Regions from separate parts of the Vibrio sp. AK197 genome, predicted to be linked through region 2. Evidence: predicted binding sites of a transcription regulator. Region 2 holds the regulator's gene; the other holds the start of a gene.
What was found. Region 2 encodes PurR, which represses purine synthesis genes. Its sites were predicted from a motif close to TNANGNAAACGTTTNCNTNA; they were not measured.

Region 1 (11,141 bases), 1.0 Mb from region 2:
CAGATCTCTACGCATTTCACCGCTACACCTGAAATTCTACCCCCCTCTACAGTACTCTAGCCTGCCAGTTTCAAATGCTATTCCGAGGTTGAGCCCCGGGCTTTCACATCTGACTTAACAAACCACCTGCATGCGCTTTACGCCCAGTAATTCCGATTAACGCTCGCACCCTCCGTATTACCGCGGCTGCTGGCACGGAGTTAGCCGGTGCTTCTTCTGCAGCTAACGTCAAACAATGCATCTATTAAATACATTGCCTTCCTCACTGCTGAAAGTGCTTTACAACCCGAAGGCCTTCTTCACACACGCGGCATGGCTGCATCAGGCTTGCGCCCATTGTGCAATATTCCCCACTGCTGCCTCCCGTAGGAGTCTGGGCCGTGTCTCAGTCCCAGTGTGGCTGATCATCCTCTCAGACCAGCTAGGGATCGTTGCCTTGGTGAGCCCTTACCTCACCAACTAGCTAATCCCACCTGGGCATATCCTGACGCGAGAGGCCCGAAGGTCCCCCTCTTTGAGCCGAAGCTATCATGCGGTATTAGCCATCGTTTCCAATGGTTATCCCCCACATCAGGGCAATTTCCCAGGCATTACTCACCCGTCCGCCGCTCGACGCCGTTAACGTCACCCGAAGGTTCAGTTAACTCGTTTCCGCTCGACTTGCATGTGTTAGGCCTGCCGCCAGCGTTCAATCTGAGCCATGATCAAACTCTTCAATTTAAAGTTTTTTTGGCTCAATGAATACTGATTACATTACATAGTAATGTTGAATTGACTGTGCTCGATACCCTTCTTATAAAAGAAAGCATCAAATTGGTCACTCAGTTCATTGAAACCTCAGTTGATTCTCTAGAATCATCTTTGATTATCATCAACGAGTGCCCACACAGATTGATAGGTTTATATTGTTAAAGAGCTTCTCTTCTTTTGTGACCGAAGTCACTGCGAAAGAGGCGGTCATTTTAGCGAGATAAACTAGAGTGTCAAACACTTTTTTCGTTTTTATTTTTTACCTTTTTAAAAGTAAAAATAACTGCTTACTTCACTATTTATTTTGACCTCTAACTCGTGAACTTTTCGTTTTGAACTGTTCCCGTGTCAGCGAGGGGGCATTATAGAGATCGAGCTCACGTTGGCAACCCCTTTTTTACGTTTTTTTCTATTTTTTTGTCGTTTGGATGTTTTCTATTCAAAACAACTTATTTTTACCATCATTGAACGGTAAATTGGGCGAAATACCCTATCTAGATGAGGAAAAGTGATGAGTTCACTTCGCAGCTATAAAGGAATATCGCCACAAGTCGGCCAAGGTGTCTATATAGACAGTAGTAGCGTGTTAGTTGGTGATATCGAAATCGGTCAGGATGCGAGTATTTGGCCTTTGGTCGCCGCTCGTGGTGATGTTAACCACATCAAGATAGGTGAGCGGACCAATGTTCAAGATGGTTCAGTCCTTCACGTTACTCATAAAAACGCCGATAACCCAGAAGGCTATCCGTTACTTATCGGCAATGATGTCACCATTGGCCACAAGGTCATGCTGCATGGATGCACAATTCACCATCGTGTATTGGTTGGAATGGGGTCCATTATTCTCGATGGCGCAGTCATTGAAGATGAAGTGATGATCGGAGCAGGAAGTTTAGTCCCACCAGGGAAGCGTTTGAACAGTGGCTATCTGTATGTTGGCAGCCCTGTGAAGCAGGTACGTCCTCTAACAGATAAAGAGCGCGCTTTTTTACAAAAATCCGCTGATAATTATGTCGTTAATAAAGATGACTTTTTAAATCACGTAGAGAATCTAAATTAGCAACCAATCACGATTTTTCCATCATCACTGTAGAGTTCGTCTTCAATCAATTGTTCTGCCAACTCTTCCAATTCAAATCGGCAATCCTCAAACACGGCGAGCGCTTGCTCGCCCGTTTTGATCGTATAACCAGAAATTTTCTCAAGTTCATCACCACTCACATAGCACTCAATTAATGCGCCACCTTGTTGAGCAGGAAATACAACTTGCTTGTTCGCCTCATCCCAGCGTTGAATATCGGGAAATAAAATCGATTGATTCACTCTAACCTTCTAGATTTTTTCTAAGTTCACGCAATATTTGTTTGCTGCCAGGCCGGAGACCACGCCAAAGCATAAAGCTTTCCGCCGCTTGACCAACCAACATACCTAAACCATCGTAGGCGTGGAGAGCCCCATTGTCGATAGCCCATTGATTAAATGGGGTTTTGCCTTGAGCATACATCATATCGTAGGCCACCGTTTCTGAACCAAAAATAGCGGTAGATACCTGCGGAACCTCGCCACTGAGGCTGGCTGAAGTGGAATTAATCACGAGGTCAAAGCTCTGATTAATCTCACTCATTGGCTGCGCATGAACATTACCGTAATCTGCAAACAGTTGCTCCAGCTGCTGCGCTTTAGCGTAAGTACGGTTAGTAATGATGATTTGCTCAGGCTGCTGATCAAGGAGTGGTTTAATCACACCTCTTGCAGCTCCCCCAGCACCAATTAATAAAATACGCGCGCCTTTGAGTGGCGCTTGATGCTGAATCAAATCCTGAACCAACCCCTCTCCATCGGTGTTATCACCAATGATCAGTCCGTCATCGAGCTTTTTCAGCGTATTCACCGCACCAGCGAGTTGCGCGCGCTCAGTCAGGCGATCGGCAAATTGATAAGCCTGTTCCTTAAAAGGAACCGTCACATTACAACCACGCCCATCTTGAGCAAAAAATGTTCGTGCCGCTTGCTCAAAACCATCAACAGGAGCCAGTTCAGCAGTATAAGTAAGGTGCTGGTTGGTTTGGCGAGCAAATAGGGTATGAATAAACGGTGATTTACTGTGTCCGATCGGGTTACCAAACACCGCATAACGGTCAATGTGCGTATTCATACTCTACCTCTATTTAACAATCGTCCTGTGTCTTTCGACACTACCACTAACTCTCAAGCTGGAAAAGCGTTACCACTCACGTGGGCGTAAGTAATCTTGATATAAAGACGCTTCGGCGGAGCCTGGCTCAACTTGATGATTGTACTCCCAGCGCACCAGTGGTGGCATCGACATCAGAATCGATTCCGTGCGACCGCCACTTTGCAGACCAAATAACGTCCCGCGGTCGAACACGAGGTTAAACTCCACATAACGTCCTCGACGATAGAGCTGGAATTGACGCTCACGGTCCCCAAAGGTCGTGTTTTTACGTTTTTCGACAATCGGTAAGTACGCCTGAGTGTACCCTTCACCCACTGCTTTAATGTAATCAAAGCACTTGTTAAATTCCCAGTAGTTTAAATCATCAAAAAACAGCCCACCAATACCGCGAGTTTCCTCCCGGTGAGGCAAATAGAAGTAACGGTCACACCATGCTTTGTGCTCAGCGTAAACATCGTCTCCAAATGGCGCACAAAGCTGTTTCGCCGTGTCATGCCACCATTGGCAATCTTCTTCAAACGGGTAGAACGGCGTCAGATCAAAGCCCCCACCAAACCACCAGATTGGCTCTTCACCTTCCTTTTCGGCGATAAAGAAACGTACATTGGCGTGAGAGGTCGGAACGTAGGGATTATTGGGATGCATCACCAAAGACACTCCCATCGCTTCAAAGCGGCGTCCGGCCAATTCAGGACGATGCGCCGTGGCTGAAGCCGGCATTTCTTTACCTGTGACATGAGAAAAGTTAACCCCCCCTTGCTCAAATACGTCACCGTCTCGCATCACGCGGGTACGCCCACCCCCACCCAGACGCTCTTCTGAGTCTCGATACCAAGCATCTTCAACAAACACGGCTTTGCCATCCGCTTGTTCTAACTGCTGACAAATCGAATCTTGAAGCTCAAGCAAAAACTGCTTCACCGCTTGTTTATCAATGACTGACATCTCTATACATTCCTTATTGTTGGTTGCTTAACCTTGGCGCAATACTTTACCGGATTTGGCGTCACGAATCTCACTGGGTTTATCGCGCCCTCCCGTCTCACCCTGCAAGATGGCCACGAGTTGTTCGCCGAGTTGCTCGCTCACTTGTTCTGTTGTCATACAAGGCGGCAGCCCACTCAAGTTAGCGCTGGTTGACGTTAACGGCTTACCGAATTCACGACACAACCTTTGAACCAAAGGATGATCGGTTACCCGCACAGCAATCGAATCAAACTGACCACTAACCCAAGTGGAAACTTTAGGACTGCATGGCATTATCCATGTCACTGGGCCGGGCCAAGTCGCATGAACCGCTTCAAGTTGCTGCTCACTGAGCTGAGATTCATCGATGTACGGTAATAACTGCTGATAATCAGCGGCAATCAAAATCAAACCTTTTTCGACAGGTCGCTGTTTAAGGGTTAATAACTTTTGAATGGCTTGCGGGTCGTCAGGATCACACCCAACGCCAAACACGCCTTCGGTTGGATAAGCAATGACTTCTCCAGTTTGCAATGCATTCAACGCTTGCTGGAAATTATTCACGGGTTGTTCCTTTTATTATTATCAAGGCTAACGTTGAGCTAAGTGTACAAAGTTTCACACCGCGAGACTAAACCAATTTAATCAGAAAATAATTGTGACAAGCGCCACTTACTGCGCAAACGTTTGCTTGAGTTTAAAATCTCCGTATAATGCCCACAAATTATCAGCTCAACCAATTGCAGCCTAAAGGAGTTCGAGATGAAAGTCGGTATTATTATGGGTTCAAAATCAGATTGGCCAACCATGAAACTCGCAGCAGAGATGCTGGATAAATTTGGTGTTGCCTACGAAACCAAAGTGGTCTCAGCTCATCGAACTCCACAATTGCTGGCGGATTACGCTTCCACAGCAAAAGAGCGTGGCATTAAAGTCATTATTGCCGGAGCGGGCGGAGCTGCACATCTACCTGGCATGGCTGCGGCGTTCACCAGCGTACCGGTGCTGGGCGTTCCTGTACAATCGAAAGCTTTAAAAGGTATGGACTCGCTACTTTCTATTGTTCAGATGCCAAAAGGCATTGCTGTCGGCACGTTAGCCATTGGCGAAGCTGGAGCGGCTAACGCAGGTATTCTCGCCGCGCAAATCATTGGTACGTCTGATGACGACGTGATGGCAAAAGTTGAAGCCTTTCGCGCTGAGCAAACAGACACTGTGCTTGCGAACCCAAACCCAGCGGAGGAGTAACCGATGCACGTTTTAGTTCTAGGCGCAGGGCAATTAGCACGCATGATGGCTTTGGCAGGCGCGCCATTAAATATTGAAATCTCGGCATTTGATGTCACCAGCGAAACCATCGTGCACCCTTTAACCAAAGCAGTTATCGGCCATGGCTTAGACAACGCAATTCAAACCGCTGACGTCATCACGGCTGAGTTTGAACATATTCCTCATGACGTTCTCGATATCTGCGAAAAAAGTGGCAAGTTCCTTCCAACCACACAGGCCATTAAAGCCGGTGGCGATCGTCGTTTAGAAAAAGCACTCCTTGATGCCGCTGGTGTTAAAAACGCCCAGTACGCGATTATCCAAACACGTGAAGACTTTGATGCAGCTATTGAGCAAGTTGGCATTCCTATGGTGCTCAAAACAGCGCTCGGAGGCTATGACGGAAAAGGGCAATGGCGACTAAAAGACCAACAAGAGGTTGATCGCATTTGGGCTGAGATGGCTGAAGCACTCGCATCCCATAACCAAGCGATTGTCGCTGAAGAGTTTGTGCCTTTTACTCGCGAAGTTTCTTTAGTCGGCGCACGTGGCAAAAATGGCGAAGTCGTGGTCTATCCATTAGCCGAAAATATTCATGTGGATGGTGTTCTCAGCTTGTCCACTGCAATTGATGAACCACAGCTTCAAGCCCAAGCAAAACAGATGTTTACTGCGGTCGCTCAAAGTTTGGATTACGTCGGAGTGTTGGCACTAGAGTTCTTTGATGTCAACGGTGAGCTGTCGGTCAATGAAATAGCTCCTCGCGTTCATAACTCCGGTCATTGGACACAGCAAGGCGCAGAGACTTGCCAATTTGAAAACCACTTGCGTGCTGTGTGTGGTTTTCCATTAGGGGCAACCCAGCAACTTCGCCCCACTGCCATGATTAATATTCTTGGTCAAGATCAGGTCGATTCAAGCTTAATGGCCACGTCAGGTGTTCACCTTCACTGGTACGGAAAAGAGAAGCGAACCGGGCGCAAAATGGGACACATCAATGTTTGTGCAGATAGCCAAGCCATGCTGATCGAAAAATTACAGGCCTTGTCTAAGGTTCTGCCGAAAGCGCATTACCCGGCAATCCATCAGATTACGGCCTGATTGCACCTCATCAAATAAAAACGGCGCTCTATGCGCCGTTTTTATTTATTGCTGTTCAGATTGTACATGATGACACTTGCGATCAGCGCACTGACGTTTTGTCCCACTGGCGAGCTTCTTCTCCACCAGTAATGGAAAACCACAAACTTCACATTTCCCCACTAGCGGTGGTTGATTGACGGCAAACTTACATTTAGGAAAATTATCACAAGCGTAAAAGAGTTTACCAAAACGGTTTTTCCGTTCAATCAAATGGCCTTTAGCACATTCAGGGCAAGGTACGTCAGTCTGCGACTCGTCACTATCAGGTTGGTCAATAGACTCAATATGATGGCAATTAGGAAAATCACTGCACCCCACAAACATTCCGTAGCGCCCTTGTCGCAGTACCAGCTCGTTTCCACAATCAGGGCAGGGCACGCCAAGTTCTTTGACAATATGACCGTCATTTTGATGCAAGGGTTTAATATATTGGCAACTCGGATACTGTGTACACCCAAGAAACGGCCCATGTTTACCATGACGCAGTTGCAGTTGCCCGCCGCACTCAGGGCACGGCTCATTATCTAGCGCGTGCTCATGGGCTGAAAACAGTTTATCGTCAGCTTTTTTACTCATACTTTCAAACTTGATTGATTGTTACTATTCCAACGCAGTGTGAATAGTAAAATGGCGTACAACAAAAAGTGATAAGCTTCGCCAGCCAAGCTGGCGAAGGACGAGAAGGGGATGAACTGGCTTTAGTGCAAGATACCTTGCTCTTTGGTGTACAGCAGTTCTTCCATTAACGTATAAGCGTTTTCATTTCCTGGTACGTTAAACAGCACCATCAAAATGATCCATTTCAAATCATCCAACTCAAATTCGTTGGTTTCTAACCCCACCACGCGATCAATCACCATTTCACGCGTTTCTGTTGTCAGCACTTTTATTTGCTCAAGGAACAGAAGAAAGCCACGACATTCGATATCAAGACGCTCCATCTCTTTCGCAGTATAAATACGTGTTGACGTTGCCGCACTGGTTGAAATCGCCGATTGTGCATCACTTTGCTGTAATGCGGCTAAATCTTCTAACCACTGGAGGGCTTTATAAATATCTTGCTGGTGAAACCCCGCTCGAACTAATTCTTCTTCAAGCTCATCTTGGTCCACCTGTAACTCTGCATCGCTATGGATGTAGGTTTCGAACAAATACATGAGTATGTCCATCATCATAGCTAGCCTCTCCCCTTTCGAATATAGCCACCGGAAACTGCAACCACGTGCCCTAAAAGCTCAAGCTCTAGGATCTGCATCATGACTTCATGGACAGGGATATTGGTCCTGTCAGCAAGAATATCAACTGGTGTCGGTTTATTTCCTACGTTAGCTAACAGTAAGGGAAATGGCAATTCTTCTTTCGCCTCATTTTCAGCAAATCTGAGAGTTTGTTGCGGTATCTCGACTTTATTTGCCCAATTTAGCAAAGGATTGAGCTCAGAGAGGATATCTTCGACATTTTGAACTAAGCACGCACCTTGACGAATCAGCTGGTTACTGCCACGTGCTAGCGGGTTATCGATCAGCCCCGGCACGACAAATACTTCGCGGTTTTGTTCTGTCGCATAGCGCGCGGTGATGAGGGAACCACTGCGTTCAGCCGCTTCGACAACCAACACCCCAAGAGAGAGCCCAGAAATAATGCGATTACGCCGAGGAAAGTGCGCTGCGATTGGTTTGGCATCAGGATGAAACTCAGACACTAACGCGCCTTGCTCAGCAATGCGCTGCGCCAACCCTTTATGCCGCGCCGGATAAATATGCTTAAGCCCTGCACCTAATACAGCGATGGTGTTGCCCCCCGCATGCAAAGCACCATCATGAGCATAGCCATCGATCCCGAGCGCTAAGCCACTGGTGACAGTAACACCTTGCGCAGTTAACTGTCTTGCGAAATACCCTGCAGATTGGCGACCATCAACGCTGGCATTACGACTGCCAACAATGCCGATTTGTGGTTGGCTTAGCGCTTTCAGCTTACCTTTTACAAATAAGACAGGCGGTGCAGCGCTGATTTGTTGTAACAATGCAGGGTAATTAGGATCATCTCGAGTGATGATGTGGTGATCATCGCCGCTTTCAAGCCAATGGAAACAAGTGTCCAATTGCATTTTTGATGGATGACGAAGGTAATCGACCTGCTTTGAGTTCAAACCTAGTGCCATTAACTGCTTGGCAGAATATGACAGCAGATGAAGGGGATGATCGACAGTTAATAGGCGGCTGAGACCTTTCGGCCCCAACCGTGGTGTAAAGTAAAGCGTAAGCCAAGCTCGTAAGTGAGCATTATTCATTGGAGCACATCGCTTGGCAAACCCGCTGTAAATTGAGCGCACTGAGGTTTAGCGGATAATGAGGTTGCCACTCAATGACTTTACCCAAACTAAACTGAGCATAGCTTTTCATGATAACAAGTTGCCCCACTATTTGATGAGTCATCGCTGAGTGTAATAGGTGGTAGCGTTGATTGACGTCGACCCCACCGGAACTCCCGCCGTGCAAGATCAACCAATCTTGTGGCGCGATATAACTTCGCTCGCTGGCATGGCCAATAATTTCCACGATGCTGTCCTCGACCAATGGGAGAGGTAACTGAGCAATGGTCACATCGGCAGGCAGAAGCACATCGCCCTCTCTGACTTCCTTGATAGCACCATGAAGCAACACCTGATGTTGCCCATGAACCTGTTTTACCAATGCAACAGGTTCAATAACCGTATAGTGATTGTCGGCAATATCAACTCGGGTAGCGGCTCGGTATACCCACCATGCATCGACACCTTGAGTTAGGGCTCCAGAAAACCGCGCCCAATCATCATTCTTTAAAAAGGAATGAGCTAAGTTGTGGGTAACGATTTTCGGTGCTTGCTCAAATTGAGCATCTGTCACCAGGTATCGCTGCTTAAAGTCCGGCATCATGCTTACAGAGTTTTGCGTCGCACTTAATGCTGTGTAACGAACTCGAGGCTTGAGTTTCTGCACACGAGGCTCGAATGCACTAAAATAATCAGTAACCCTCTTTTCTACCACAGACGAGGAGGTCACACTCTCAGTACTGTGGACAACAAGAGGTAATGTGGCGATGAAACTAACGACCATCATCGTACTTCGTAACATAAGCCAACCTTAGATAAACTCACGGTTTGCGCCACCAAGTGTTCATGTTTGTTAACAGAATGAAATAAAACTTGGAGGAAGAATCAGAATGAAAAATCGTGATGATGCTGTCATTTGGGTTATAAAATGTCTAGAATTGCCCCAGCAAGGTTTATCCTCATTCGGCACAGTTCAACATTTTGAGTGTATATGTCTGTATTACAAGTATTAACATTTCCTGATGACCGCTTGCGCACGGTAGCGAAACCTGTCGCTGCGGTCACACCAGAAATCCAAAAAATCGTCGATGACATGATTGAAACCATGTACGACGAGGAAGGTATTGGTCTCGCGGCAACGCAAGTCGACATTCATCAGCGCATTGTGGTGATTGATGTTTCTGACTCTCGCGATCAACCTCAAGTCTTCATCAACCCAGAAATCATCGAAAAACACGGTGAAGACGGGATTGAAGAGGGCTGTCTATCGGTTCCCGGAGCGCGGGCACTGGTTCCTCGTGCAGCTGGTGTCACCGTCAAAGCCCTTGATCGTGATGGCAACGAGTTTACTCTGGAAGCGGATGAGCTTCTGGCTATTTGCATCCAACATGAATTGGATCACCTTGAAGGTAAGTTATTCGTTGATTATTTGTCGCCGCTAAAGCGCAAACGCATTCAGGACAAGCTGCTTAAAATTAAGCGCTATAACGAAAAACAAACCAAACAAGCCTAAATAAATTTAAGGAAGTTTACCTTGAGCAAGCCATTACGAATTGTCTTTGCCGGTACTCCAGATTTCGCCGCCCGTCACTTGGCGGCGTTGTTGTCTTCGGAGCATGAGGTTATTGCGGTTTATACCCAGCCCGACCGTCCGGCAGGTCGTGGCAAAAAATTAACTGCCAGCCCAGTCAAAAACATCGCGCTTGAGCACAATGTTGATGTCTACCAGCCAGTGAACTTCAAATCTGATGACGCAAAACAGCAGTTGGCTGATCTCAACGCCGATATCATGGTCGTCGTCGCTTACGGTTTATTGCTTCCTCAAGCTGTGCTTGATACGCCTAAGCTAGGCTGCATTAACGTTCACGGGTCGATTTTGCCACGCTGGCGCGGAGCAGCGCCGATTCAACGTTCCATTTGGGCCGGTGACTCACAAACTGGCGTGACCATCATGCAAATGGATGTCGGTCTTGATACCGGTGATATGTTAAAAGTGGCGACATTGCCAATTGAAGCCAGCGATACCAGTGCATCCATGTATGAAAAACTGGCGCAGCTTGGCCCTCAAGCATTAATTGACTGCCTAGCCGACATTGCAGCGGGTAAAGCAATACCAGTGAAACAGGATGATGAGCAAGCGAACTACGCGAAGAAGCTCAGTAAAGAAGAAGCTCGCATCAACTGGAACGACGATGCTGCACACATTGAGCGCTGCGTTCGCGCATTTAACCCTTGGCCAATGAGCCACTTTGACGCCTCTGAAAACAGCATCAAAGTGTGGCAAAGCCGGGTGGCCGATATCACTTCTGAGCAACCAGCAGGTACCATCATCAAGGCTGATAAAACGGGCATTTATGTCGTGACAGGTAACGGTGTATTAGCACTAGAGTCATTGCAGATTCCGGGCAAAAAAGCCTTGCCTGTTCAAGATATTTTGAATGCTCGTGCCAGCTGGTTTGAAGTGGGAACGGTACTCAGCTAATCCCGAATTGTTAGAACATT
Region 2 (11,141 bases):
TTTATCGTTTCTATTCGTCCCGCGTTTAAAATCTTCGCTTTTCGTTAGTCGTTGATTTTGTTGTATAGATAGAAGGATCTATGACAATAAGAACCAAGTTACTTGGTGTAACTGTCACATTATGTGCGCTGTTTAGTCTTGGCATGTATCTGACGGTGAGGCACCTGGTTGATGATATTGTGCATGAACTGCTTTGGAAATACAGTGAAGTGACCGCCAAGCATGACTCACAAAATATTTTGACCGAGTTAAATCATCAAGTCGATATGGCCAAAGTCTTGGCAAATGACCAGAGAGTGGTCCAGTGGGCTAGGGCGCCCAGTGATAAACAACGAAAGCAGCAAGCTTTAGATTGGCTAGAAAATCAAAGCCATTTATTTTCCGAAGACAACCTTTTTATCGCATTGGATAAAAATCTTTCCTATTACGTGATTAACGGTGCTGATCCAAAAACTCAATCCCCATTTCGTTATCATTTCAATCCTAACAACGCGGATGAGGAATGGTATTTTCGTTACACTCGTAGACATATCACCAGACCGAATGCAACGGTTGATTACGATGAAGTATTAGGTCTCGTCAAGTTGTGGATGACGGTGCCTATTATCCAAAATGGCAAGTTTTTAGGGTTAACAGGGACGGGGTTTGAACTTGGGACGTTAGTCCCTAAACTACTGGGCGAGAAAGTTGACGGTATTAACACCGTATACGTTAACCAAAGGGGCGAAATTGAGCTGGACCATAGCTTTTTAAGCGGCAATTTTGTCCACGACCTTGACAAGCTCAGGCATAAAAAAACGTTACATCAAGTGGTGAATAGTGATGCCAGCTATAAGGTGATCAAAGATCTTATGGAACTTCAGTCGCAAGGTAAGGAGTCAGACACGTTAGTTGTTTCTCTTGAGCCTAATGGCATGTTCGCCTCGATAAAATTCATTCAAGGCCTAGGTTGGTATCAAGTAAAATTCGTTGATATTGATGAAGTGCTGGATAGTAATTATCTTGAGTCCTTTGCTGAAATTAGTCTGGTGATGTTTATGGTGTTCACTTTGCTGATGTTTACTTTTGTTAATGGTAAAGTGTTCGACCCGCTCATTGCTGTCCATCGCCATCTCAAACGTATGATGCCTGAAGGGAAACGCAGTCGCAGTAAAGATTTCTTTAAAGACATCACTCACAACTTGGAAGAGCTCGATCGAGAACTGTTTCGTTCACGTCACTCTTTAGATTCGTTGGTTAGAGAGCGAACGGAAACCCTTGACCAACTTGCAATGATTGACCCACTTACCGGGCTACTCAATCGTTCCGGCATGGAAAGGGAAATAAACTCTGAACTGGCGAGAACGAAACGTGAAGGGAGCGCTTTTGGCTTAGTCTGGATCTCAATTGAAGGGATGGAAGAGTCGGATATTGTCGATATCACCGCTCACTTGGAGCGAGATAAGAAATTACAATATGCGTCTGCTTTGCTACAAAAAGTGGTTCGTGAATACGATTGTGCATGCCGCTGGGCTGATGGCGAGTTTGTTGTGCTTATTCGCTCTCATCAGGCACAAGCTCTGGAAGCGCTAACCGAGCGGTTTAAGACCGAAATCGCTGATGATCCAAATGGCGTGGAGATTTTATTTGCGCTCGGAGGATTGGTGGTTGATCCGGCGATGTCTCTCCAAGATGCGCTAGCAAAAGCGGATAGTGCACTTTATATGGCGAAGTCTAAGCCACAAGATAAGGTGTATATTATTCACACTTCAACATCAGAGCGTTACCGAGGGTAGTTTTTTCGCGACGATTTGGCGCAGCATCGTTAACTGTCTTACCTGTATCACAAATGCACTCACTCACGAAATGTCCTTGTGAGGTTATGTATCCTGACAACTTCTGTGTCTCAGTTTTACGCATTGTGGCCAAGTTACCGAATGGCGTTTGTAAAGTTTTGTTTTGCCCACTGATAATGAGTGCAGGGTTGCATAGTGAGTTGATTGGAGGGTTACATCCCCCGTAACTCAGGTGTTGGTGCTGTTTGGCTGATACCTCCGTCTCTTGCCAATTGCAATGCCACATCCACACAATAACAGTGATACGGAGGCAACATGACTGCAGTACTAGGTATGATATTAGCGGGCGGAGAGGGTTCTCGGTTGAGACCATTAACCGAATCAAGAAGTAAACCCTCGGTTCCGTTTGGCGGCAGCTACCGCCTGGTAGATTTTGCCCTCAACAATTTTGTTAATGCGGACTTTATGCGTTTATACGTATTGACCCAATTTAAATCTCAATCGCTCAATAGCCATCTCAGCAAAGGTTGGATGATTAGCGGGTTCACCAGCCGTTTCTTCATTGAACCCGTTCCAGCGCAAATGCGTACCGGGAAGCGTTGGTACGAAGGCACCGCAGACGCGATATATCAAAATTTACGCTTTATGGAGCTCTCTGGTGCTCAGGATATTTGTATCTTTGGGTCTGACCATATTTACAAAATGGATATTCGTCAGATGATGGATTTTCATCGTCAAAAGCAAGCCAAGCTTACCGTCTCTGCGATCAGAATGCCGGTGGAGGAAGCCAGTCAATTTGGTGTGATTGAGATTGATGAGCAGGGAATGATGATTGGTTTTGAAGAGAAGCCGCAAAAGCCTAAATCAATTCCAGGGCTACCTGGAACTGCCTTGGTCTCAATGGGGAATTATATTTTTAAAGCGCAAGCTTTGTATGACGAACTTAACCAAGATGCAGAGGACCCAGAGTCCAGCCACGATTTTGGTAACGATATTATTCCAAAAATGTTCCCACGAGGTGAGGTCTATGTCTATGATTTTAGTACCAACGTTATTCCGGGTGAAAAGGAGGAAACGTATTGGCGTGATGTGGGAACAATTGATGCCTATTGGCAAGCTCATATGGATTTACTCAAAGAAAACCCACCGTTCTCACTGTATAACCGCGCGTGGCCCTTGCACACCTATCAACCTGCATTACCACCAGCAACCTACATCAACTCAGATAACCAAAACGTTGAAATTGTAGATAGCTTAGTGTGCAACGGTAGTTGGGTCCGTGGATCGCAAATCAAAAAATCAGTGTTAGGTTTTCGCACTAATGTTGCTTCACAATGCGACATAAGCGAGAGTATCTTTCTCGGCAGCGTAAAAGTGGGTGAAGGTTGTACTCTGCGCCGCGTTATTGTTGATAAGGACGTTGAAATTGCCCCGGGAACCGAAATTGGTGTTGATCTTGAGCAAGATAAGCAACAATTTCATGTCTCGGATGGCGGTATTGTCGTCATTCCAAAAGGAGCAAAAATTGGGTACTGACAAGTTAGCGGTGCTGTTTGTTGCATCAGAAGCTGATGGATTAATTAAGAGTGGAGGCCTAGCGGATGTCGCTAGGGCTCTGCCTGAAAGCCTTGTATCTCTGGGGCAGGATGTGCGACTTAGCATTCCGGGTTATAGCAATATCCAAGGCCTATATGAGGCGCCAGTGATACTCAAAAGTGAATTGGACTTTTGGCCACATACGCCATATCAAGTTCGGCAATTGGCTTTAGGAGAGGTGGTGGTTTACGCGATTGAATGTGAACGCTATTTTGATCGCCCACAAATGTATGCTGAACATAACCAAGCATACATTGATAATGGAGAGCGCTTTGCGTTTTTCAGTGCAGCCAGCCTTGATATGTTACCCAAGCTCGATTTTAAGCCCCATTTGATTCATGCCAATGACTGGCATACAGGGCTTGTTCCTTACCTATTAAGACAACGCTATCGAGAAACCCCGTATTTTCAAGGCATTCATAGTGTGCTTTCAATCCATAATGCGGTATTTAAAGGCGTATTTAGTTACGACGAATTGCGCTGTCTGCCAGAGTTCCATACCAAGCATGTGCCGGAAGCGGCGGTGAGCGCGTCACACGTCACCATGCTGAAAGCTGGCGTGATGACGGCAGATAAAATTGTCGCAGTCAGTCCAACCTACGCCAAAGAGCTCACCACCGAGCTTGGCAGCCATGGCATGGGGCGTGAGTTCCAGCAACGTAGCGCAGATTTAGTGGGTATCTTAAATGGCTGTGACTATCAAATGTGGAACCCTAAAAACGACACACTGATTCCTACTAACTATACTGATGAAGCACAAAGCCTCGCTCAGGGTAAGAGCGACTGTAAGCGGGCATTACAAGAGCGTCTAGGGCTTCCAACTGAGCCTCACGCGATGTATGGCATGGTTTGTCGCTTAACACATCAAAAAGGGATTCAATACCTTACACCTATTTTGAGTGACTTCCTCCAACACGATGTACAGGTTGTGATTGTAGGAACGGGTGAACTGGCCATGGCCACACAACTGCGGGCGATTTCCGAACAGTTTCCTGATAAATTTAAGTTTATCGAGGCTTATGACAATGAACTTGCTCACTGGGTAGAGGCTGGGGCTGATTTCTTCTTGATGCCATCTGAATTTGAACCCTGCGGTTTAAACCAAATCTACAGTATGGCCTATGGTACTTTACCTATCGTTCGTAGCGTCGGAGGGTTAAAAGACACCGTGAATGATATGTTACTCGATTCTGCCAACGCCACTGGCTTTGTGTTTGATGAGCCAGAGCCAGACAAATTGTTGATTACCATGCTGCGTTCGTTGTTATTGTATGAGCAAAATCCGCAATGGATACTGGAAGTGCAGCAAAGGGCGATGAATAAGGATTTCAGTTGGCATAATGCTGCGCAGCACTATCTCGAGCTTTATCACGCTGCGTTAGCCAAGGAAAGCTTGTATCGCTAGTGCAAGTACTATGGGCGCTGATTATCCACAGATTAAAAGTTCAGCGTTTGGTCATAAGAACGAGCAATTCTTGATCTTATGCCACTCCAAGTTGTGAAGGTCTGTGGTAGTCTGAGCAGCCTCGAGTTTAATCACTGCGGTCAATGACGTGAATATGCAAGACAACTTATTGTTTCATAAGATACATCGCCACCACAGCAGTCGTGAATGGGTTGTCTTTGTCCACGGGGCAGGCGGCAGCTCTTCTATCTGGTGCAAACAGATTCGTGCCTATAAAGCGCATTTTAATTTGCTGTTGATTGATCTTCGAGGTCATGGCAAGTCGAACCGATTGTTACAAGATATTATTACTCAGCGCTACACGTTTCGAGATGTGTCACGAGATATCCTGCATGTGATGGATCATCTTAATATTCCTCAGGCCCATTTTGTCGGGATGTCACTGGGAACAATAATCGTACGTACACTGGCAGAAATTGCAGCGCATCGTGTCCAGTCAATGGTTCTTGGCGGCGCTGTAACGCGCTTTAACGCCCGTTCTCAGATACTTGTTACCCTTGGTGGGGTATTTAAGCATGTTATCCCTTACATGTGGTTATATCGATTATTTGCGTATATCGTGATGCCGCAGCGTAATCAAAGACAATCACGACTACTGTTTATCGGTGAGGCGAAGAAGTTATGCCAAAAGGAGTTTAAACGTTGGTATATCTTAACCTCGGAGGTAAACCCTTTGATGCGTTACTTCAAAGATAAAGAACTGGCGATTCCCACCTTATACGTGATGGGCGAGCTGGATTACATGTTTATTCAACCCGTTAAAGAAATGGTGGCTGCGCATAAACACAGCCGATTGCTTGAATTGGAAGATTGTGGGCATGTGTGCAATATCGAAAAAGCAGATGAGTTTAATCAACACTCCATTCGTTTTATTCAAGAGCAAGTGAGCATCACGTCACTGAGTTAGGCGTGTAGGGTTCGCCGCATTGCCAGCAAATCGCAAAGTTACCTTCGTTTAGTTCCCCACACTGCATGCAGTGCCAGTCCGCTTTGTGCCTAGTTTTATATGTCATAAATTCTTTAATGATGCGTTTTGCTTTCACGTGTTGGCTCGGCTCGTTGAGCCAAATGTAAGGCGCAGTCGAATCGTCAAATGGTACTTCACCTTGGATTGAAAACAGGGCATCGCCACGGACTTCACAGTCAATGAGGTCGGTATTGAGTAATCCGCAAACGATATGCGCATCAACCGGACTCTCTCCAATATAGATTTTCACCATCTTCCCTTAACTGAATAATTATTGTGAAGGCGTGAGTTTCCAACGCCGTACTACCCATTTGATAAGTATAGGGAAAATACCCAGTAGAGCGAACGAAAGTAGAACCGATGGTGACACAATACCGGAAAGGGAATCAATTTGAGCGAGCTGGGTACCGGCATTTAGATACACGGCCGTCCCTGGCAACATACCGATTTGGCTAACGAAATAGAACTGACGAACCGCAATTGGGGTGAGTCCCATGACCAGGTTGATGACAAAGAATGGAAAAATCGGAATGAGGCGCAGAGAAAACAGATAGTATGCACCATCTTTTTTTATACCTTGATTAATAACCTCGAGTTTATCGCCAAACCGAGTTTGTACCCAGTTTTGGAAAAAATAACGACTGAGTAAAAAAGCGCAGGTTGCGCCAAGTGTACTGGCAAAAGAAACGAGCAACAGGCTGAACCAAAAGCCAAACAGTGCTGCGCCAAGTAGGGTAATGATGGTTGCCCCCGGAATAGACAGGGCTGTGACAAGGACATACGCCACAAAGTAGATGCTGGCGGCAATCACAAAATTTTGCTCGATGAACAGCGCCAATTGCTGTTGGTAATGTTTGGCGGATTCGAGGGTAATGAAGGTGCGAGTTTGACTTACGATCAGCACGATGATGAGCAGTAATAGCGCGGCTAGCAGAATCTTCTTATACATCTTGTGTCCTTTTGTTTGATAACACCGAGTGACCATTGACTGTCAGTCGTGAACTTAATGACCAGCTAATGTTCATAATAAGTCAATATCAATAAGAACCGGACAAAAGGCAGAAAATTTCATTGAGGCATAAAAAAAGCCAGTGTATTGCTACACTGGCTCTGATGTATCACTTAACTTAGCCGTTCAATCCAGCCATCAACTCGGTGCGACGGTCTTGCGGAATCACCGACCAGTGAGTTCCCTTAATCGCACCTTCTAAAGCCCAAAGTAGTTCTAAGCTCACGTCTGAAGCGTGCGTATCTTGGATTGCACGGTATGCCTCTAGTGCACCAGTCTTTTCCAGTTGTTCCACGGAAGAGATACCGGCTTTTTTAAGCATTCTTTCTGTTGCAAGCCTAAGATTGGGAAGATCTTTCAAGCGGTCAGGTTTCGCTTGTTGCTGGGTTTGTTTTTCTTTCTTAGCAATCGATAGTGCATCTTTTGCTAAAGTCAGAATGTAATCGGTGTTACTTGGCCAGTCCATTGGCATTGCATAGTACTTAGTGACGACGGGGAAACCGCGTTTTTTGTAGACATAAGGTTCATAACCTAAGTCTTTAAACTCTCCTGTCGACTTCTCATTCGCGCGAATATGGAGTTTATCTCCGACCACAAGTGCGAACATTGTGTCGTCAACAAAAATCCCAAATCCGCCAAACATTGAACGAGATTTTACTCTGCCTAGCTGCTCGAATAGACGCATTGAATCTTTAAGTACTGGTTTGTCCATGCTTATTTTCTCGGTTTGATGCCACCAGTTCAGGTCCGAGAGATTAGCAAAACTATGCAAACTATTGTCAGTATGTTGTTAATTTGCATATTTGCCATCGGCAACCCCGCTACCTTTCATAACTGTCACTTATGGGTAAGGCCGGAAGCTTTGCGTCCCATCCTTTCGAATGGTTTGCCCTGTGCGTGGCTTGGTTACGTTGTTACATCAAGAAACAGCATAAAACAGGTTGTGCGGGACCGATCACGATTTATATTCAAAAATGTGATCTTGGTTCAGGTAATGATTTCAAAGTATGCGATTGATCCAGAAAATAAGTCATTCATCACAGACGTACGCTATGTTGTTTATTTATTTAGAGTTTTTACTGTATGGCGTTCAACAATTTCAGGGTGCATTTCAAAAATTCGCTTGTCATGCTCTTTATCTTTGATGCGCTCTAACAGGATCTCAAAAGCGTTCTTACCCACGCGGCGCTTGGGCTGGTGGATGGTAGTCAGAGGAGGTGAAAAGTATTCAGCTAGTTCAATATTGTCATATCCAATCACGGACATATCTTCTGGAATGCGGATCCCATTTTGCTGCAATCGGCTCATAAGCCCCAATGCCATAGTATCGTTGAAGCAGAAAACCGCGGTTGGTTTATGATCCCAAGAGGCAATTTTGTCTGCAGCGAGGACGGCGGTATCACATTCGAAGTTACCTTCAAGGATCCAATCCTCGTTGACGGGGAGATTGGCTTCGCTCATTGCGCGTTTAAAGCCTTGAATGCGTTCTTGGCAAGCCGCTTTTTCAAAGTGGCCACTCAAGCAAGCAATGTCACGATGACCATGGTCAATCAGATATTTGGTGGCGAGGTAGCCTCCTTCTTCTGAATTATCAATGATCTTATCAGCCTGAGAACTCTCAGGACCCCAGTCCATGATGACTTTTGGAATATCGGAGTGACGTTCAAGCATTTCTGATAGCTCTTGAGTCAGGTCAGAACACATCACTAAAATGCCGTCTACACGCTTTTCTGCCAGCATACGAATGTAATCGCGTTGCTTTTCGTAGATACCGCCGGTATTACACAAAATCAAAGTATAACCTTGGCGATAACAGTAACTTTCTACACCGTCGATCACTTCAGAAAAGAACAAGTTAGTCGACTGGGTAACTAGCATACCAATCGAGCGGGTCGTATTGCATTTCAAGCTGCGTGCAACGGCACTCGGAGCATAATTAAGCTCCTTGACTGCTTCCATTACCTTCTCTTGTGTTGCTTCCGCAACAAAACGAGTTTTATTAATGACATGAGATACAGTTGTTGTTGACACGCCGGCTAAACGGGCGACATCTTTAATGGTAGCCATAGGGTTTGTCCACTCGAAAGTACTGCTAGATGTTGGGTAAAATAAGTAAGCTGAATGACATGGAATTTATACGGATTATAAATACAAAAAACCGCTCTTAAATTAAGCGGTTCATCACTGTCAAGCTTCTAGTTATAGTCATTTTCGGCGTAGATTCTAGACTGCATTGTTGCTTGAGGCAAACAAAAACCGTGACTAATTCATCTTTCTGACATTTTTCTAAGGTAACGAACCACAGGGTTAATATAGGCGGTTTTTATCAATCTTCAGCATGGTTCGCGCCGATTTTGAGATACATTTCCATAACCTAAAATTTAGACTGGCAGCTACATCACTGATTGCGAAAATTGAGAATCACGGTTTGCTGAAGGTTGAAATTATCGATAAAAAAGCCGAAGCAATAACTTCGGCTGGATACAAGGCGAGCACTACGGCCATTTAAGCGTTGGTGTGCTGCGCCTCGATGGCGGTCTCTTCATAGTCTGAAGCCCAATCTCTCAGGGTTTGCCAAATTTTACCTAAGAGCTCATGCCAAAAAATTTCAGTTTGTTCAATATACTTACCTCGAGGTGTGTAGCGTTCCCAAACTTGAGAGATTTCCTTTTGAGCCAGATAGTTGGTTGGCGCTGGGTAGGGTTCTAAACCAGCGGCATGAAACTCATTCAGAGCTCGCTGCATATGGCTGGCTGACGTGACTAAGACCAAGTTCTTATTACGCACAAATGCAGCCGCTTGGCGCGCTTCTTCCCAGGTATCCTTAGCGGTTTCTAACAAGATAATATCGGATTTTGATACCCCAAGCGCTAAGGCAACTTTGGCCATCATGCGAGCATTACTGACTTCTGACCCACCAGAATATCCCGATAAAATCAGCTTGGCCCCTGGGTACATTCGCAATACCCGAATTCCCTCGGTTAAGCGCATCAATCCCGTCCTACTCAGTTGAGAGGTTGGCGGAATATCATCATCGACCACGTGGCTGCTGCCCAGTACCATCACGTAATCGATGGCATCATCAACCGGGAAAAACGCAGAATGTTGGCGCTCCATCGGCATTAAAAGACGTGAAGAAACGGGTTGGAACGCAATTAAAAAGATACCTATAAACGAAAATAGTACAATCAAACAGCCCGACTTCTGACGTGTGGTGAACATAATCAGCATCAGGCCAATAAAGCCAATGATTAACATTGCTGGTAGTGGCATCAGCAGCGCTGATACAACCTTTTTCAGCTCAAACATACTTAAATAGCCCGAAAAAACATCAGTTGATTATAAAAAAAGACAATGCCTCTTTATTCCTGCGGATCTTGTGACAGAATAGCGACACATTAATTCATGATAACGCAAGCCCAGTGATAGAAGACCGTAATTTCGACGACATTGCCCACAAATTTGCAAAAAACATTTACGGCTCCGATAAAGGAAAAATCCGCCAAGTGATTGTTTGGCAAGATCTTGAGCAGATTCTAGCAGAGTTTGGTGGTGAGGATAAACCACTGCATGTGTTAGATGCCGGGGGCGGATTGGCACAGATGTCGCAAAAGATTGCGCGGCTCGGACATCACGTCACGTTATGTGATCTATCTTCTGAAATGCTTGAACTTGCTAAGCAGGAAATCGAAAAGCAGGCTTTGCTTAAGCAGTATCGCTTTGTTCATTCTCCCATTCAAATGATTGATAAACACCTGAACGAAAAGGTGGATATTGTGATGTTTCATGCGGTGATGGAATGGTTGGCGGATCCGAAATCGGCGTTAGAAGTGGCGCTAAAGCAGCTAAAGCCTGGTGGGATTGCGTCTGTGATGTTTTATAACCAGCATGGTCTGGTGTACAAAAATGTCTCTTGTGGCAATTTGCCCCACATATTAGAAGGCATGCCACACCGTAAGCGGTTCAAGCTACAACCATCGCATGGGTTATACCCGGAAGATGTTTATCAATGGATCTCGAACGCCGGCTTTGATATTCAAGGTAAGTCGGGTATTCGTTGCTTTAATGATTACATTGGTAATGGGCCCAATATGGGCGAATACCAGTTTGACGATGTATTAGCTCTTGAAAAGAAATATTGTCGACAAGAGCCGTACCTCTCATTAGGTCGATACATTCATGTATGGGCTAAGAAAAAAGAACAACAGGAATAATAATGAGTGAGATAACTCAGGACGCTGCTAGCCAGCCAATTGACGAGTTGGTGGGCTGGGTCAAGCAACACGATTTCTCATTAAATCTTACCAACGAACGGTTAGCATTTTTGAT

Region 1: purE (5-(carboxyamino)imidazole ribonucleotide mutase) is a predicted target of PurR. The motif match lies at 4,589-4,608, and genes of this name have one in related genera.

The regions. Positions count from the first base shown of each region.
Region 1 covers NZ_CP096430.1:3,074,464-3,085,604, forward strand. Annotated here, with positions in the region: rRNA gene M1D72_RS21390 (16S ribosomal RNA) at 1-720, opposite strand, end outside; gene M1D72_RS21395 (gamma carbonic anhydrase family protein) at 1,262-1,810, shown strand; gene M1D72_RS21400 (DUF1488 domain-containing protein) at 1,807-2,073, opposite strand; gene aroE (shikimate dehydrogenase) at 2,075-2,905, opposite strand; gene hemF (oxygen-dependent coproporphyrinogen oxidase) at 2,975-3,892, opposite strand; gene M1D72_RS21415 (L-threonylcarbamoyladenylate synthase) at 3,920-4,477, opposite strand; gene purE (5-(carboxyamino)imidazole ribonucleotide mutase) at 4,676-5,161, shown strand; gene M1D72_RS21425 (5-(carboxyamino)imidazole ribonucleotide synthase) at 5,165-6,283, shown strand; gene M1D72_RS21430 (DNA topoisomerase family protein) at 6,329-6,901, opposite strand; gene M1D72_RS21435 (DUF494 family protein) at 7,024-7,500, opposite strand; gene dprA (DNA-processing protein DprA) at 7,503-8,618, opposite strand; gene M1D72_RS21445 (hypothetical protein) at 8,611-9,441, opposite strand; gene def (peptide deformylase) at 9,631-10,152, shown strand; gene fmt (methionyl-tRNA formyltransferase) at 10,174-11,121, shown strand.
Region 2 covers NZ_CP096430.1:2,034,478-2,045,618, reverse strand. Annotated here, with positions in the region: gene M1D72_RS16590 (sensor domain-containing diguanylate cyclase) at 81-1,775, shown strand; gene glgC (glucose-1-phosphate adenylyltransferase) at 2,091-3,311, shown strand; gene glgA (glycogen synthase GlgA) at 3,301-4,776, shown strand; gene M1D72_RS16575 (alpha/beta fold hydrolase) at 4,931-5,743, shown strand; gene M1D72_RS16570 (DUF7577 domain-containing protein) at 5,727-6,056, opposite strand; gene M1D72_RS16565 (TVP38/TMEM64 family protein) at 6,075-6,752, opposite strand; gene M1D72_RS16560 (TfoX/Sxy family DNA transformation protein) at 6,931-7,524, opposite strand; cyclic di-GMP riboswitch class I at 7,621-7,713, opposite strand; gene purR (HTH-type transcriptional repressor PurR) at 7,872-8,879, opposite strand; gene elyC (envelope biogenesis factor ElyC) at 9,318-10,121, opposite strand; gene cmoM (tRNA uridine 5-oxyacetic acid(34) methyltransferase CmoM) at 10,235-11,026, shown strand; gene mukF (chromosome partition protein MukF) at 11,029-11,141, shown strand, end outside.